DNA from 4 places in the Aneurinibacillus sp. XH2 genome. Region 1 is predicted to be linked to each of the others. Evidence: riboswitches for the same ligand, from Rfam matches in the RefSeq annotation. Region 1 holds a riboswitch; each other region holds the start of a gene.
The links. Region 1 has a riboswitch for S-adenosylmethionine ahead of ACH33_RS14900 (trans-sulfuration enzyme family protein). Riboswitches for the same ligand answer to the same signal wherever they lie in the genome.
Positions count from the first base shown of each region.

Region 1 (3,747 bases):
AATATCCGCGTCACGCATTTGAAATATGAAAGACCTTTCGATAATTGAAGGGTCTTTCATATTTCAAAGCGGTGTTTGAACAGCATGTATCCAGTTTTATGACGTTTTCGGATATAATCTTGCGTTTTATACGGCAACAGATGTAATGTTATGCTTGAGCCATTTTTCCTAAAGGCCCATTTTCATTGATGATATCTTCCAAGTCGTATACAGATATGGGAAACATGGGAAAGCCGACATAGTAAGGGGTAATTTCATACAGTTGAAAATAAATAACCAATGCTTTATCTGCTATATAAAAATCTTGATCTGGCCGAATCCCTTTAAATTCGCCTAACAATGGGATGTTTCGTTTTTTAATCTGGAATTGAATAATATTGGACAGTCTTTTTATGTAATCACTTCCTTGTTGAAATAAATCCTTCAATTGATAGAGTTTACCTGTTTGAATATTTATAGTTAATGATTTTAAAATGGTGAGTCCATGTGCGTGGTGCAAGATATAGGCATAATTCTCTAGGGTTAGGCTAAGGATATCTCTTTCATTGGATTTGATCTCATAATGGCCGAGCATTTCGATCGTTGTTGGATTTTGATAATACCCTTGTTCTTGGATTAAGGCATAAACTTGATGCAAAATGATAACGTTTATTTTTTCTTGTACAGCCTTATTTTTCAGTCCTTCTACCCGAGGATAATAAATGGTGACATTTGGGGCAAGAATGGACATTGTTTGTATATAAACGGGGAAGTTATATGAATCCATAGCATACCAATCCCTTTCGATTTTTTCCTATGTTTTAGCCTATTCAGGAAGTGGTTGCACGGTTTTTGTTTAGAGATTTTTTAAATTTATTGACAGTTTTCATAAACGTAATTATTATAGAATAAATAATTTATATATTGATTTTCTTATCAAGAGAGGCGGAGGGACTGGCCCAGTGAAGCCCGGCAACCCCAATGACCCTATTCGAGGGAAGGAAGGTGCCAATTCCAGCAGGATACACATATCCTGAGAGATAAGGAAAAGGATGAGCAATCAGCTCCTTTATACCTTACTCAGGATAAAGGGGTTTTTATTTTGCCCTGCAATTTGGTTCGTACGATGCACACAAACTGAATATATCGCTCTTATCAAGAGAGGTGGAGGGACTGGCCCGATGAAACCCGGCAACCATCAAACGCAATGTTTGAACGGTGCTAATGCCTGTGGAACGACTGTTCTAAACGATGAGAGGGGAAAGTTTGCTGTATATAAACACTCTCCATCGAAGAGTGTTTTATTTTTTATCTTTGATGTTTATGAAACGAAATGAAACGGAGGAAGAACATGAACATTGAAACACTTCTTGTTCGTTCTGGGTTAGAAAGAGACCGCGCGACTGGTGCAATCAGTACACCGATTTACCAGAGCGCGACTTTCCAGCATCCAGAGCTGGGTGTCAGTACCGGATATGATTATTCCCGCACAGCCAATTCAACCCGGACAGCGCTGGAAGAAGCGATAGCCGTGTTGGAAAAAGGAGCGAAGGGCTTCGCTTTTGCTTCCGGGATGGCCGCCATTTCCTCTGTTTTTTGTTTGTTAAAGAGCGGGGATGAGATTTTGCTTTCTGATGACATTTACGGCGGCACGTACCGGGCGATTACAAAACTGTTCCCTCGTTTCGGCATACAGTCAAAGTTCGTAAATACAACGGATATCGGTGCGATTGAAAGCGCGATTACGCCGGCGACACGTGCGATATTTTTGGAGAGTCCGTCCAATCCGCAGATGAATATTACAGATATTGAAGCCGTATGCCGGCTGGCCAAACAATACGGGTTGCTAACCATTGTCGATAATACGTTTATGACGCCTTATTTACAGCGGCCTTTGCGGCTGGGAGCCGACATTGTGATTCATAGCGCCACCAAATATATCGGAGGACATAGCGATGTTGTAGGGGGGGGTGGTGGTAGCGGGCAAAAAAGAAATCGCTGAAGAAATCGGATTTATTCAGAACGCGTTCGGTGCCATTCTCGGCCCGCAAGATTCCTGGTTGTTGCTACGGGGATTGAAGACGTTGAAAGTGCGGCTTGACCAACATCAGAAAAGCGCGCATAAAATAGCGGTTTGGCTGCAAAACCATCCCGCGGTAAAGCGGGTATATTATCCCGGTCTTCCCGAACATCCGGGGCATGAGCTGGCCGCTAAACAGGCAGCGGGCTTTGGCGGCGTGCTCTCTTTTATGTTGCATAATGTAGAACAGGTAGAGCGATTTTTGCGGAATGTCACTCTTCCGGCTCTTGCCGTAAGTCTCGGCGCTGTCGAAAGTATTTTGACGTATCTGGCTCGGATGTCGCATGCCAGTATTCCGGAAGCGGATCGAAAGAAAATGGGAATTACGGATACGTTATTGCGCCTATCGGTCGGTCTGGAAGAGCCGGACGATTTGATTCAAGATCTGGAGCAGGCTTTGCAATGTAGTGTTTCCAGTTCCAATTATGTTTCTTGAGTATATATCATTTTGGATGTTTTGTATGTACAATCAAAAGAAACTGTTTTGTACATATAGGACATTGATACACAAAGATGGAAAATCTTTCGGGGTATGGGTAACGATACGGGCTGTGCCCAACGGCAAAGAGCATCATGTGCGGCAATACGGCGTGCATTTAATAAACAAGCCGTGTGGCGAAGAGAGACCGGTCGGTGATGCAATTGAACGGCAGTGTTTGATGGGATGAAAAAGTGCAGTTCCTGGCTGGGAAGCGCAGCGCATGTTTACCGGGGAGAAGTCATTTCCATAAGGGCAAACCGGGATAAGGAAGGACAGCCGATAGATGTTTCGGCTGTTTTTTTACATAGAAAATGATTTGAGAAAGAATAGGCTCATAATAAAGGAAACAGGGAAAAGATGATTGACTTTTTTATTTATTGTAATATACTTTTATAAAGTAAGTTAATAACTTATCAGGAGGTTGGATATGATTACTATTTATCCAGCAGCTTCGCGTTATTCCACAAATCATGGTTGGCTGCAAAGTAATTTCAGTTTTTCGTTTGCTGAGTATTATGATCCAAATAATTTACAGTTTGGCCCGCTTCGGGTGTTTAATGATGATATCGTACAACCGGGTACGGGCTTTGGTGCTCATCCGCACAGGGAAATGGAGATTGTCTCTATTGTGCTGAGAGGACAATTGAAACATCAGGATAGCACTGGTAATTCAGCGGTGCTTGTGCCGGGAGAAATTCAGCGCATGACCGCCGGGACGGGGATTATGCACGCTGAGTTCAATCCGTCCGATACGGAAGAGGTTAATTTTTTGCAGCTTTGGTTTCTACCGGATGAAAAAGGATTGGAGCCTTCATACGAACAATTCGCGTATAATCAGGAAGCAATGAGAAATAACTTGTTGCCTATAGTAGCGAAACGTCAAGTAGATGGGCATCGCGTAGCGCATATTCATCAGGATTTGACGTTATATCTTTCCAGGCTGGATACCGGCAAGAGCCTGACATTTACGCAAGCGGAAGGCCGCCGTATCTATGTATTTGTGATTGAGGGCGAACTGGAATTAAACGGGAAGAAAACGCTGCACACTCGTGATGCCGCGCGCATTATGGACACGCTAGTATTGGAGTTGAAAGCAGCAGAAAATGTACACTTTATGCTTATCGATCTTCCTTAATCATGCAAGTAATGAAAAACTTGCGGGTAACGTGCCCGCGAGTTTTTCTTATCTTTTTTTCACGATCATGCG
Region 1 covers NZ_CP014140.1:3,002,157-3,005,903, reverse strand. Annotated here, with positions in the region: gene ACH33_RS14905 (DUF3298 and DUF4163 domain-containing protein) at 149-766, opposite strand; SAM riboswitch class I at 910-1,026, shown strand; SAM riboswitch class I at 1,129-1,237, shown strand; partial or broken gene ACH33_RS14900 (trans-sulfuration enzyme family protein) at 1,331-2,495, shown strand; gene ACH33_RS14895 (hypothetical protein) at 2,560-2,727, shown strand; gene ACH33_RS14890 (pirin family protein) at 2,968-3,675, shown strand; gene ACH33_RS14885 (cytochrome P450) at 3,724-3,747, opposite strand, start outside.

Region 2 (3,747 bases), 1.2 Mb from region 1:
TCATCACAGAGTAATATGAGGGTGGATAAATAGAAAACCACATAGCTATGAGTTATAACTCTGACATGAAAGCAATAGACATAAGCGTCAGTCAATGTAGTGAGATATTAAGAGAAAGTAGAAAAAGATGATAAACAATCGGGTGAAGGAAAAAGCAGGAAAAAACGAATGCTTTTTCCTTCTTTTTTTAGCTGTTTGTAGGAAGAATTTGCGGCTTGCTCGTCGTTGCTTTCTTCCAGGAAGAGCGTATAGAACGAATATCATCAAGCTCAAAAAAATTTATGCGTTTTCATAAATCTATTATCTTAAAACCATTTTCCTGTGATAAAATTTAATCAGAACAAAAATAAGCATAAATACCTATGAAAATTAAGAAAGTAGGGTTTGTTCGTGAAAAAAGTGCATATTCGTTCTGTAAAACCGGGGGATAAAATTGCAAAGACAATTTTATCGGAAGCAGGACAGGTGTTGTTGGCCGCCGGACTTGAATTAAGCCAACGTTACATTGACCGGTTAAAAGCGCTAGGCATAGATACGGTATATATTGAAGATGAGCATACGGACGATATTGTACCGGAGGATGTGCTCAGTGATACGACGCGCAAAAAAGCGGTGGAGACTGTATACAAAATGATGACAGGGCTTATGGATCAACCAAAGGTAACAGGACGGATAGCGATGCCAGATATGGGCAAGGTATTCCGGAATGTTTTTGGCAACATACTAGGAGATTTAAGCGGAAGAAAGGATATTATGGTAAATCTTGTAAATCTTCATTCGCTGGGTGGTTACCTGTTTCATCATTCGGTCAATGTGGCGGTACTGGCTGGAATTATTGGGTTGGCCAAAGGGTACAATCGGGAGCAGCTCATGGATCTTGGCGTGGGAGCGTTGCTGTTCGACATAGGTATGATTATGTTACCGAAGGATCTGTGGAATAAGAAGACGATGCTAACTGAGGAAGAGCGGGCGTATATTGAAAACCATACAGAAGACGGATTTAATATTTTGCGTTACCAGTACGATATGTCCCTTCTTTCCGCTCATTGTGCGCTGCAACATCATGAACGGTATAACGGGTCCGGTTATCCGCGCAAACTGGAGAAAGATCAAATTCATGAATACGCGCAAATTGTCGGTATAGCCGATGTGTATGATGCGCTTACTTCCCATCGCTCACATCGTCAGCATTATACACCTAATGAAGCGCTGGAATACTTGTTTGCTTCCGGAAATACCCTGTTTGACCTAGAATTGGTGAAATTGTTCGTAAAACATATTGCCGCCTATCCTATAGCGTCTACCGTCGTATTGAATACAGGACAAATTGGGGTCGTATCTCATGTTCATCCGAATGCTGTGCATAGACCAATCGTTCGGATTGTGCAAGAACGTGATGGTACGGTAGTAAAGGCTCCGTATGAAATTGATCTAAAAACCCATACTAATATTGTGATTACACGTACGTTATGAAAGAAATCACGAGATGTATAAAAATTTCTATTGACTCTTTTCAGATATTGATTAATAATTAGTTAAAAGTTAGTTAGAAAAGTGAAAATAAAAACGATTCTTATCCAGAGTAGGCTGAGGGACTGGCCCAATGACGCCCGGCAACCGGTATATTATATACACGGTGCCAATTCCAGCAGGATTCGTTTCCTGAAAGATAAGGATTTCGCGTTTTGATGAAGATGCAGAGACCTCCCTTCTTTCAGGAGGTCTTTTTTATTTTGTACGTGAGCGAATTTGTGTCAGAAAAGGGGACGATGATGATGAGCGGAGTGACAGCAGTAAAAACGAAACCGGCACTTGAAAATCAACTTCAGAAAAAAATTTTGATTATTGATGGAGCGATGGGCACGATGCTGCAACAGGCGGGGCTCGGGCCGGAAGACTTTGGCGGTGAGCAGTATGAAGGATGCAATGAAATACTGAACCTAACGCGCCCGGACGTGATTCGTAACATTCACGAAACTTATTTGGAAGCAGGAGCGGACATCATTGAGACCAACACATTTGGCGCCACATCCATTGTGCTTGCGGAGTACGATTTACAGCACTGTGCCCGGGAAATTAACCTGGCAGCAGCTCGGCTGGCACGGGAGGCGGCAGATAAATACTCTACGCTGGAATGGCCTCGTTATGCCGCCGGCTCGATCGGGCCGACCACTAAAACCTTATCCGTTACCGGCGGTGTAACCTTTGAAGAACTGGTGGAAGCATACTATGAGCAGGCGCTGGCTTTGATTGAAGGCGGGGTGGATGTGCTACTGCTGGAGACGGTTCAAGATACGTTGAATGTAAAAGCGGGCGGTATTGGCGTACAGCGGGCGTTCGAAGCGGCGGGACGTAAGCTCCCTATTATGATTTCAGGCACAATTGAGCCGATGGGTACTACGCTTGCTGGTCAGAATATTGAGGCTTTTTATATTTCTTTAGAGCATTTGCAACCCGTGTCTATTGGATTGAATTGCGCGACAGGCCCGGAATTTATGCGTGATCATATTCGAACGTTATCCGCCATGGCGAATTGCGCGGTCAGCTGTTATCCAAATGCTGGCCTTCCGGACGAGAACGGGCATTACCACGAGTCCCCGCAGGCGTTGGCGACCAAATTGGCCGGATTCGCCGAGCAAGGTTGGATTAACGTGGCGGGTGGCTGTTGTGGCACGACGCCTGATCATATTCGTGCCATCGCGGAAGCGCTCAAAGATTATCAACCGCGCAGACCGCAGGGACTAAGCACGCACGCGGTTTCCGGCATTGAACCTGTATATCTGGAACAGGACAATCGCCCGCTTTTTGTGGGAGAACGGACGAATGTAATCGGCTCGAAGAAATTTCGCGATTTGATCAAAGAAGGGAAGTATGAAGAAGCTTCAGAAATTGCTCGTGCACAGGTAAAGCGGGGCGCGCATGTTATTGATATCTGTCTGGCCGATCCGGATCGCGATGAAGCGGCCGATATGGAGGCTTTTTTGAAATTTGTTGTACGTAAAGTTAAGGTTCCGCTCATGATCGATTCCACAGACCCTAAAGTTGTCGCTTTGGCGCTGAAGTATTCCCAGGGAAAAGCAATTATTAACTCTATCAATCTGGAAGACGGTGAAGAACGTTTCGCTGAAGTAGCGCCTTTATTGAAGAAGTTTGGCGGAGCGGTGGTCGTTGGCACGATCGATGAGAAAGGAATGGCAGTGTCGCGTGACCGCAAGCTGGAAGTAGCCGAGCGTTCGTATCATCTACTGGTAAATAAATATGGCCTGAACCCGCGGGATTTAATTTTCGATCCGCTCGTGTTTCCAGTTGGCACGGGCGATGAAGCATACATCGGTTCTGCGCGCGAGACGATTGAAGGTATTCGCCTGATTAAAGAAAAATATCCGGAATGCCAGACCATTCTGGGCGTAAGCAATGTGTCATTCGGCTTGCCGCCCGCGGGTCGGGAAGTACTGAACGCCGTGTATTTATATCACTGCACGAAAGCGGGACTTGATTATGCTATCGTCAACACGGAGAAATTGCAGCGCTTCGCTTCCATTCCGGAAGAAGAGCGTGAGCTGGCGGAAGCGTTACTGTTCGAGACAACAGATGAGTCGCTGGCGAAGTTTACGGATTTTTACCGCGCGAAAAAAGTGGAAAAGAACGAGGAAAAGTCTAACCTGACGCTGGAAGAACGACTGGCACGTTATGTAGTGGAAGGAACGAAAGAAGGATTGATTCCGGATTTGGAAGAGGCGCTGAAAA
Region 2 covers NZ_CP014140.1:549,811-553,557, forward strand. Annotated here, with positions in the region: gene ACH33_RS02670 (SPFH domain-containing protein) at 1-33, shown strand, start outside; gene ACH33_RS02675 (cyclic di-GMP phosphodiesterase) at 391-1,473, shown strand; SAM riboswitch class I at 1,571-1,676, shown strand; gene metH (methionine synthase) at 1,776-3,747, shown strand, end outside.
Region 2: linked by a shared signal. The riboswitch ahead of metH (methionine synthase) and the one ahead of ACH33_RS14900 (trans-sulfuration enzyme family protein) in region 1 are both predicted to bind S-adenosylmethionine.

Region 3 (3,747 bases), 1.7 Mb from region 1:
GTCGGCAATAATATCATCTACCGCTTCAATACCGATAGAGAGACGAATCATATCCGGCGTAACACCCGCACTGCGCTGTTGTTCTTCCGTTAGCTGCTGATGCGTCGTACTTGCAGGGTGGATAACAAGCGTTTTGGCATCGCCAACATTCGCCAAGTGGGAAAGAAGCTTCAGGCTGTTAATAAAGCGTTTGCCTTCTTCCAGCCCACCTTTAATGCCGAACGTGAAAATGGAACCCGGTCCTTTTGGCAAATACTTCTTTGCGCGCTCATAATAAGGACTGCTCTCAAGCCCTGCATAATTCACCCAGGAAACAAGTTCGTTTTCTTGCAAATATTCCGCTACTTTTTTTGTATTTTCCACATGACGCTCCATGCGTAAATGAAGCGTCTCCAACCCTTGCAGGAATAACCAAGAGTTGAACGGAGATATCGCTGCCCCAAAGTCGCGCAGCAATTGTACGCGCGCTTTGATAATGTAGGCAAGATTGCCGACTGCTTCCGTGTATACTACACCGTGATAGCTCGGATCTGGCTCAGTTAACCCTGGGAACTTGCCATTGTTCCAGTCAAAGTTACCGGAGTCGACAATCACGCCTCCAATTGAGGTACCATGACCACCGATAAACTTTGTAGCAGAATGAACAACAATGTCAGCGCCAAATTCAATCGGACGGCAAAGATACGGAGTGGCAAACGTGTTATCTACAATAAATGGAATTCCGTTCTCATGCGCGATGCCCGCTAATGTTTCCAAATCAACTATATCTGCGCGTGGATTTCCGATCGTTTCCGCATAAAGCGCTTTTGTCTTGTGCGTGATCGCGGCACGAATAGCATCCTTATCTTCCGGATCAAAGAATTTCACCGTTATGCCGAACTTCGGAAACGTATGCGCGAACAGGTTGTATGTTCCGCCATATAGATTGCTGGAAGCGATAATTTCATCCCCCGCATGCGCGATGTTTAAAATAGAGAACGTAATTGCCGCCTGACCGGAAGCGACCGCAAGCGCACCCACACCGCCTTCAAGTTCCGCAATCCGCTTCTCAAACGTATCCTGCGTCGGGTTCATAATGCGCGTATAAATGTTACCGAATTCTTTCAATGCGAACAAATTGGCTGCATGCTCCGTGTCTTTAAATACATAAGAAGTTGTTTGATAAATTGGCACCGCGCGCGAAAGCGTCGTCGGGTCCACTTCCTGTCCTCCGTGCAAGCATACCGTCTCGAAATTGAATTTGCGTTCTTCTGCCATTCTCTTTTTCCTCCCTGTCATCATTCTTTGTTTTCGGCGATGCCAACCAAAAGAAAAATCCTCTTCTTTGGAAGAAGAGGATTCTACGCAGGTATGTATCATCGCTCTCATCTTCCAAAGCATGCTGCTTTGCTGGAATTAGCACCTTGCACATACGTGCCGGTTGCCGGGCTTCATCGGGCCAGTCCCTCCGCCGCTCTTGATAAGAGATGTCTTATATAAAATTTTCTCGCTTGAGCTGATTCTGGTTTTATTATAGCCTTACTATTCCTACCTGTCAACTTAATTTGAAGATTTTTATTGTACAGAAATTTTGGCGCGCATTTTCTCCAATGTTTTCGGACCAATTCCTGCTACCTTTGTTAAATCCTCTACCGTTCTGAACAGGCCATTTTCTTCCCTGTATTGAATAATAGCTGCTGCTTTTCCAGGCCCAATACCAGGAATGGTTTGTAGTTGCTCTAATGTAGCTGTATTAATATTAATTTTCTCCTCCTGCCCGGGTGCGCCCGGCGCAGAAGCTGTTCCTGCTGATGCCAGACCCGTTGTACCGATTAGAGCCTCTTCTCCTTTTATCGGAATATATAAGAGCATGCCGTCAACAAGCCGCTGCGCTCCGTTGACTTGCTTTGCATCCGCTTCCGGAAGCAATCCGCCCGCCATCCCGATGGCCTGATACACACGTGCCTCAGCCGGTAACGTATATACCCCTGGCTTCGCTACCGCGCCCTTCACATCAACGACGACAGTCGCCTGAACGGATGGCGCAGGAGAGCGCGCGCTTTCCTCTTTTTCTATGGGATCTCCCGTTTGATCGTTCTCCCCGGCAGTGAAAACGGAGGAGCCCGTAACCGCTTGTTGCTCAGAAAACGGAAGCGTTTTTGCTTCTGTTTCCTCCTGAGTGTAATTATAAAAATAAATACTACTGCCCAAAATAAAAAGACATATACTAATACTGATCCATTTTTTCTTTTCTACAAACCAGCTTTTCACCGCATCTCTCTCCCTTACTTGTAGTTTTCTAACTTTTTGCCTATACTTTTTATATAAACATTCAGAAAATCGCCACTTAAAAAAGGAGGATTGCAAACAATGGGTGTTCATCACGCAATTTCAGCCCACTCCGCAAGGCAAGCTGAGTATATTACGCTCTACCGCAAACTGGATGCGGTGCGGGAAATGTGGATTGAAAAAGCGGTAGAGCAATGCAAGAACGGAGAAAAAATCAGCGTGGAAGAGATTAATAACATCACACAACAAATTAATCAACTTGCGCAACGTTACCATCTTCCGCCGCGCAAACTTGTGACGGAAGAAATGGTACAAAATATTTGTAAATAATTACCACATCTCTATCTTAGCATAATTAGAAAAATATGTGTACTAAATCTTTCTTTCCCCTCATACTTATTAAATAATTATAATCGCCGGGGGGATTTAGATGCATATCGGCTTTATCGGAACGGGAAGTATGGGAACAATCCTCATTGAAGCCTTTATCGAATCTGGTGCTGTTCTGCCCGCCCAAATCTCTGTTGCCAATCGGACACCGGAAAAACTACATGCGCTCACGGCAAAACACCCGGACATCAAGGCTAGCACTAACATAAATGTGGCCCAAAAAGCAGACATTCTATTTCTGTGCACCAAGCCCCTGGAATATCGGACGGTACTCGACGAAATTGGCGAACATTTGACGCCCGATAAACTTGTTCTATCTATCACAAGTTCCGTCGGTGTGCAACAATTAGAAGCATATATTCCTTGCAAAGTGGCCCGTGTCATTCCCAGTATTACGAATACAGCGCTCAGCGGTGCTTCACTCATTACGTTCGGTGCCCGTTTAACCCAGACTGATCGTACCTTGCTGCTCACACTTCTTTCTGCCATCAGTACGCCTATAGAGATTGAAGAATCGCAAACACGAATTTCCTCGGATATTGTAAGCTGCGGCCCAGCTTTTTTTAGCTTTCTAATGCAACGCTTTATTGACAGCGCGGTCGATCATGCATCCATTACGGAGGAGCAGGCTACAAGATTAATGACCGAGATGATTATCGGGCTTGGCCGCCTGCTTGAAGACGGACGTTTTTCGCTGCCGACACTTCAGGCCAAAGTTTGCGTGCCAGGTGGAGTAACCGGCATCGGCTTGCACGTGCTTGATGAAGAAACACAGGATGTGTTTAAACATTTAATTGAAGCAACGCACAATAAGTTCAACATAGATGTACGGGAAGTTCAGGAAATGTTCACCAACCAAAAAAACTCCTTCCATTGAACAAGGAAGGAGTTTTTTGCGCACTCGGAAGATTACTTAACGACCTGAGCGCCTGCTTTTAATTTGTCAGAAATTTTAAGGCTAAAACCCGCAGCAGCTTTCTCATTTACTACTAATTGAACATCTTTCAAAGCTTCAACAGGAATAGAATCCAGCTTCTCGCCCTTTAACCCCCGGGCTGCTATAGTATCGTCTAGCCTACAACGATATTT
Region 3 covers NZ_CP014140.1:1,069,992-1,073,738, reverse strand. Annotated here, with positions in the region: gene ACH33_RS05210 (homocysteine synthase) at 1-1,257, opposite strand, end outside; SAM riboswitch class I at 1,362-1,466, opposite strand; gene ACH33_RS05205 (helix-hairpin-helix domain-containing protein) at 1,555-2,250, opposite strand; gene ACH33_RS05200 (DUF2533 family protein) at 2,350-2,598, shown strand; gene comER (late competence protein ComER) at 2,699-3,535, shown strand; gene leuS (leucine--tRNA ligase) at 3,729-3,747, opposite strand, start outside.
Region 3: linked by a shared signal. The riboswitch ahead of ACH33_RS05210 (homocysteine synthase) and the one ahead of ACH33_RS14900 (trans-sulfuration enzyme family protein) in region 1 are both predicted to bind S-adenosylmethionine.

Region 4 (3,747 bases), 1.1 Mb from region 1:
CTTAGCTTCGTCAATCCGATTTTGATTAAGCATTCTCTCAACGATTTCGCTCCGCAAGGTAACATTGGCCATCGATTGCGCCGGACCGTCGTGAATATCGCGCGCCACTCGCTTCCGTTCTTCTTCCTGGGCCTGAATGATCTGAATTCCCAGCAGCTGCTGATTCTGGGCTGACTCCAGCGCAATCCCCACTTTCCTTAAGTTGCCCTGCAGGTAGTTTAGCACAATTCCCATCTGCGCAATCAAGTTTTCCGATTTCTCTATGGTGCTTAAAATGCTGCGGTGGCGCCGCTCCAGCTCGTCCCGCCGCTGCCTGAGATGGAGCTCCTTATCCCTTGAGAGCGACAGCTTAATCTGCATCTGGCTGGCTTGCTCATACGCTTCGCGTATTTCCGCCTCACTATATTGGTGGAAACTACGGCTAATACTAGCCAGCTTCTGGCGCGCCTTTCTCGCCTGCAGTTCAAGTTCATCCGTCTGGCTAATGACCCATTCGATTTCTCTTTTTAGGGCTTCCAGTTCGAGGCTGATATAATTGCTTTCTTTATGCGCGTTTTCCGCGATATCAAAAATCTTTTCCCTACTTTCTTCCACCGACGAAATCGTCTTATTCATGACCTCATCAAGCAGTTGAAAATCAATGTTCGCCTCGGTCACGTACATCCCCTCTCTATCATTAGCCAATAAGTACCATTCGAATTGTTACCTTCTACGCTTCTCTTCCCTACTGGTTGACTTCCTTTATAGGCAAGAAGAACAAAAACTCTTTTCCTATTGTATCATTCATCCCACATAAACAAAACAAGACCCACACACTATTGATGTGTTGGGTCTTTAGTCTTATTTTTATTAGCGAGCGGAAAGTTCAGAAGCTTCTTTCTTAAGAATTTCTGCCTTATCCGTTCTTTCCCATGGAACATTTAGGTCATTGCGACCAAAATGTCCATACGCGGCAGTTTGACGGTAGATCGGTCGACGCAAGTCAAGCTGTTTGATAATGCCTGCTGGACGAAGATCAAAATGTTTGCGCACAAGCTGAACAAGAATTTCTTCATCCACCTTGCCTGTCCCGAATGTATCTACATTAATGGATACAGGCTGCGCCACCCCAATCGCATAAGCTACTTGCACTTCACACTTCTCCGCCAACCCCGCGGCCACAATGTTTTTCGCTACATAGCGCGCCGCATACGCACCGGAGCGATCCACTTTGGTCGGGTCTTTACCGGAGAAAGCGCCGCCACCATGACGAGCATATCCACCATATGTGTCCACGATAATCTTGCGTCCGGTCAATCCAGCGTCACCCTGCGGTCCACCGATAACGAAGCGACCTGTTGGATTGATAAAATACTTCGTTTGCTCATCGAGGAACTCGGCCGGAACAACCGGCTTAATCACATGTTCTTTCAGATCCTTCTGGATTTGCTCAAGCGTTATGGACGGATCGTGCTGCGTAGAAATAACGATCGTGTCCACACGTACTGGTTTGTTTCCTTCATATTCAATCGTTACCTGCGTTTTGCCATCCGGACGCAGGTAGCTCAACGTTCCATCTTTGCGGACTTCCGTCAAACGACGGGACAGTTTATGAGCAAGAGAAATCGGAAGCGGCATCAATTCTGCCGTTTCGTTGCAAGCGAATCCAAACATTAAGCCCTGGTCGCCAGCACCAATCGCTTCAATTTGCTCATCTGTCATCTGTCCTTCGCGCGCTTCGAGCGCCTGGTCAACCCCCTGCGCAATATCAGGAGATTGTTCGTCAATAGAAGTTAGAACCGCGCAAGTGTCAGCGTCAAAACCGAATTTCGCGCGAGTATATCCGATTTCACGAATCGTTTCACGAACCACTTTCGGAATATCTACATAGCAGCTTGTCGTAATCTCGCCCGCTACAAGCACCATGCCTGTTGTTACGGATGTTTCCGCCGCTACACGAGCGTTTGGATCTTTTTCAAGAATCGCATCAAGAATGGCATCGGAAATCTGGTCGCAAATTTTGTCCGGATGGCCCTCCGTTACCGATTCCGATGTGAAGAGATGACGGCCTTTTTTCAGCGCCATGTTCACGTACCTCCTTATAAACCATGAATATATAGATGGTCTTGGTTAAGATACGGTACTCCCTTCCCAAACGTTGTCGCAAAGCAGTAAAAAACCTTTTCCATTATTTTATCCTGGAAAAGGGTCATCTTTTTACTCATTCTTTGCCCTTTATCTTCCAGAATCAAGTATGTATCCATACCTGTTCTGCTGGTTAGCACCGTTCATCGCGCCGGGAACACTTGTCCGCGCTAGCTCGTTGCGCGATGTGGTTGCCGGGCTTCATCGGGCCAGTCCCTCCGCCTGCTCGGGATACAAGGGTCTTCCGTTCTCAATGAGCATATCTTATTTAGGTTTGGATGTCAATAAAGAAAAATACTTGGTTGTTCGTTCGACCGTGCTACCGAACTACATATTCACCGCGGATCATAATGTCCGCCGGGCCTTTTACAACTTTGAGGCCACGGCCGTCATCGCGCGGCAACAACAAATGGTGATTGGCTGGTACCGGCTCGCCCTGCGTAATGTTCGTGCCTGCGGTCAAATCCGGGAGACCATACCCTTCGCCCGGCGGCGTATGAGCGACCACTTTTCCGGTCCGAACAATAAATTCCGTGCCCGCATAGCCAATAATCGTCTTTCCTGCCGGAACTTTTTCCACGATCAGCTTCGCCGCAGCCGGTGTCTGCGTGTCGCTTGCCGGTTTGCCGGGCTGGGATTTCACCACATTCAAAATCTCCTGCTTTACTTTCTCCACATAGCTCTTCGTTACAACCGGATCTGCATCGGAGCCGGGCTCAGGCGTAGCTGCCAAACCGGTGGACACCGCCCCGATCACCAAGGCCAACGCGGCACCTGCCAATCCATATCCCCATTTTTTCATGTACATTCCTCCCTGCGTATACTGATCTAAGGGAAGAAGCCGGGCATCTCTCCCCGGCTTTTCCATCCTCCCAATTACGGTATAAATGGTTATCTAATTGTATATACGCCCGGGAAGGAATTTTGTTGTGAATCCATGCTTTACTTTACATAAACGAACAGATTATCCCCTCTCGTTTCGACAAGGATGGACGGAAAGTCGCTGTCCAATTTTTCAAGCGAAAGCCAGAGGACACCTTTTTCGTTGCGTACATATGCATTATTTTTGCTCGGATATTTGCGCACAGTTTCACCACAGCGCATGGTCGCTATTTCCTGGGACGCATCCCAATAAACTTGGCAACCATACAATTGGGCAAACGGGCGAAGCGCGATAAACCATTTGCCATCGATTTTTTTCGCAACGCTTTCGCCCGCAGGAATACCAGCCACCGAAGCAGTCCCGTTCGAATGTAGAACAAGAGCAGTGGAACCATGCAAATACGAAATCGCCTTGATAACCTGCTCATTCGGGTTTTCTACGATAATATCCGGCGTAATGCCGTGCCCGTTGATCTTCCGAAGTTTCGGGGAGAAATACTCTTCGATCGTCAGCTTTAAAATCCCGCCTTGTTTCAACGGTACCAATTCCTGAACCGTGCCTTTGCCGAATGTTTTGGTGCCGACGATTTTGGCAACATTGTAATCCTGTAGCGCGCCTGTCAGCACTTCGGACGCGCTGGCCGTTCCTCCGTTTACAAGGACGACAACCGGAAGCGAGATCGCTCCGGATTTGGCCATAATCGCCGTTCGTTTGCCGCTTCGATCTTTTACATATACAAG
Region 4 covers NZ_CP014140.1:392,229-395,975, reverse strand. Annotated here, with positions in the region: gene ACH33_RS01925 (sensor histidine kinase) at 1-684, opposite strand, end outside; gene metK (methionine adenosyltransferase) at 850-2,058, opposite strand; SAM riboswitch class I at 2,212-2,362, opposite strand; gene ACH33_RS01915 (hypothetical protein) at 2,444-2,926, opposite strand; gene ACH33_RS01910 (S41 family peptidase) at 3,067-3,747, opposite strand, start outside.
Region 4: linked by a shared signal. The riboswitch ahead of metK (methionine adenosyltransferase) and the one ahead of ACH33_RS14900 (trans-sulfuration enzyme family protein) in region 1 are both predicted to bind S-adenosylmethionine.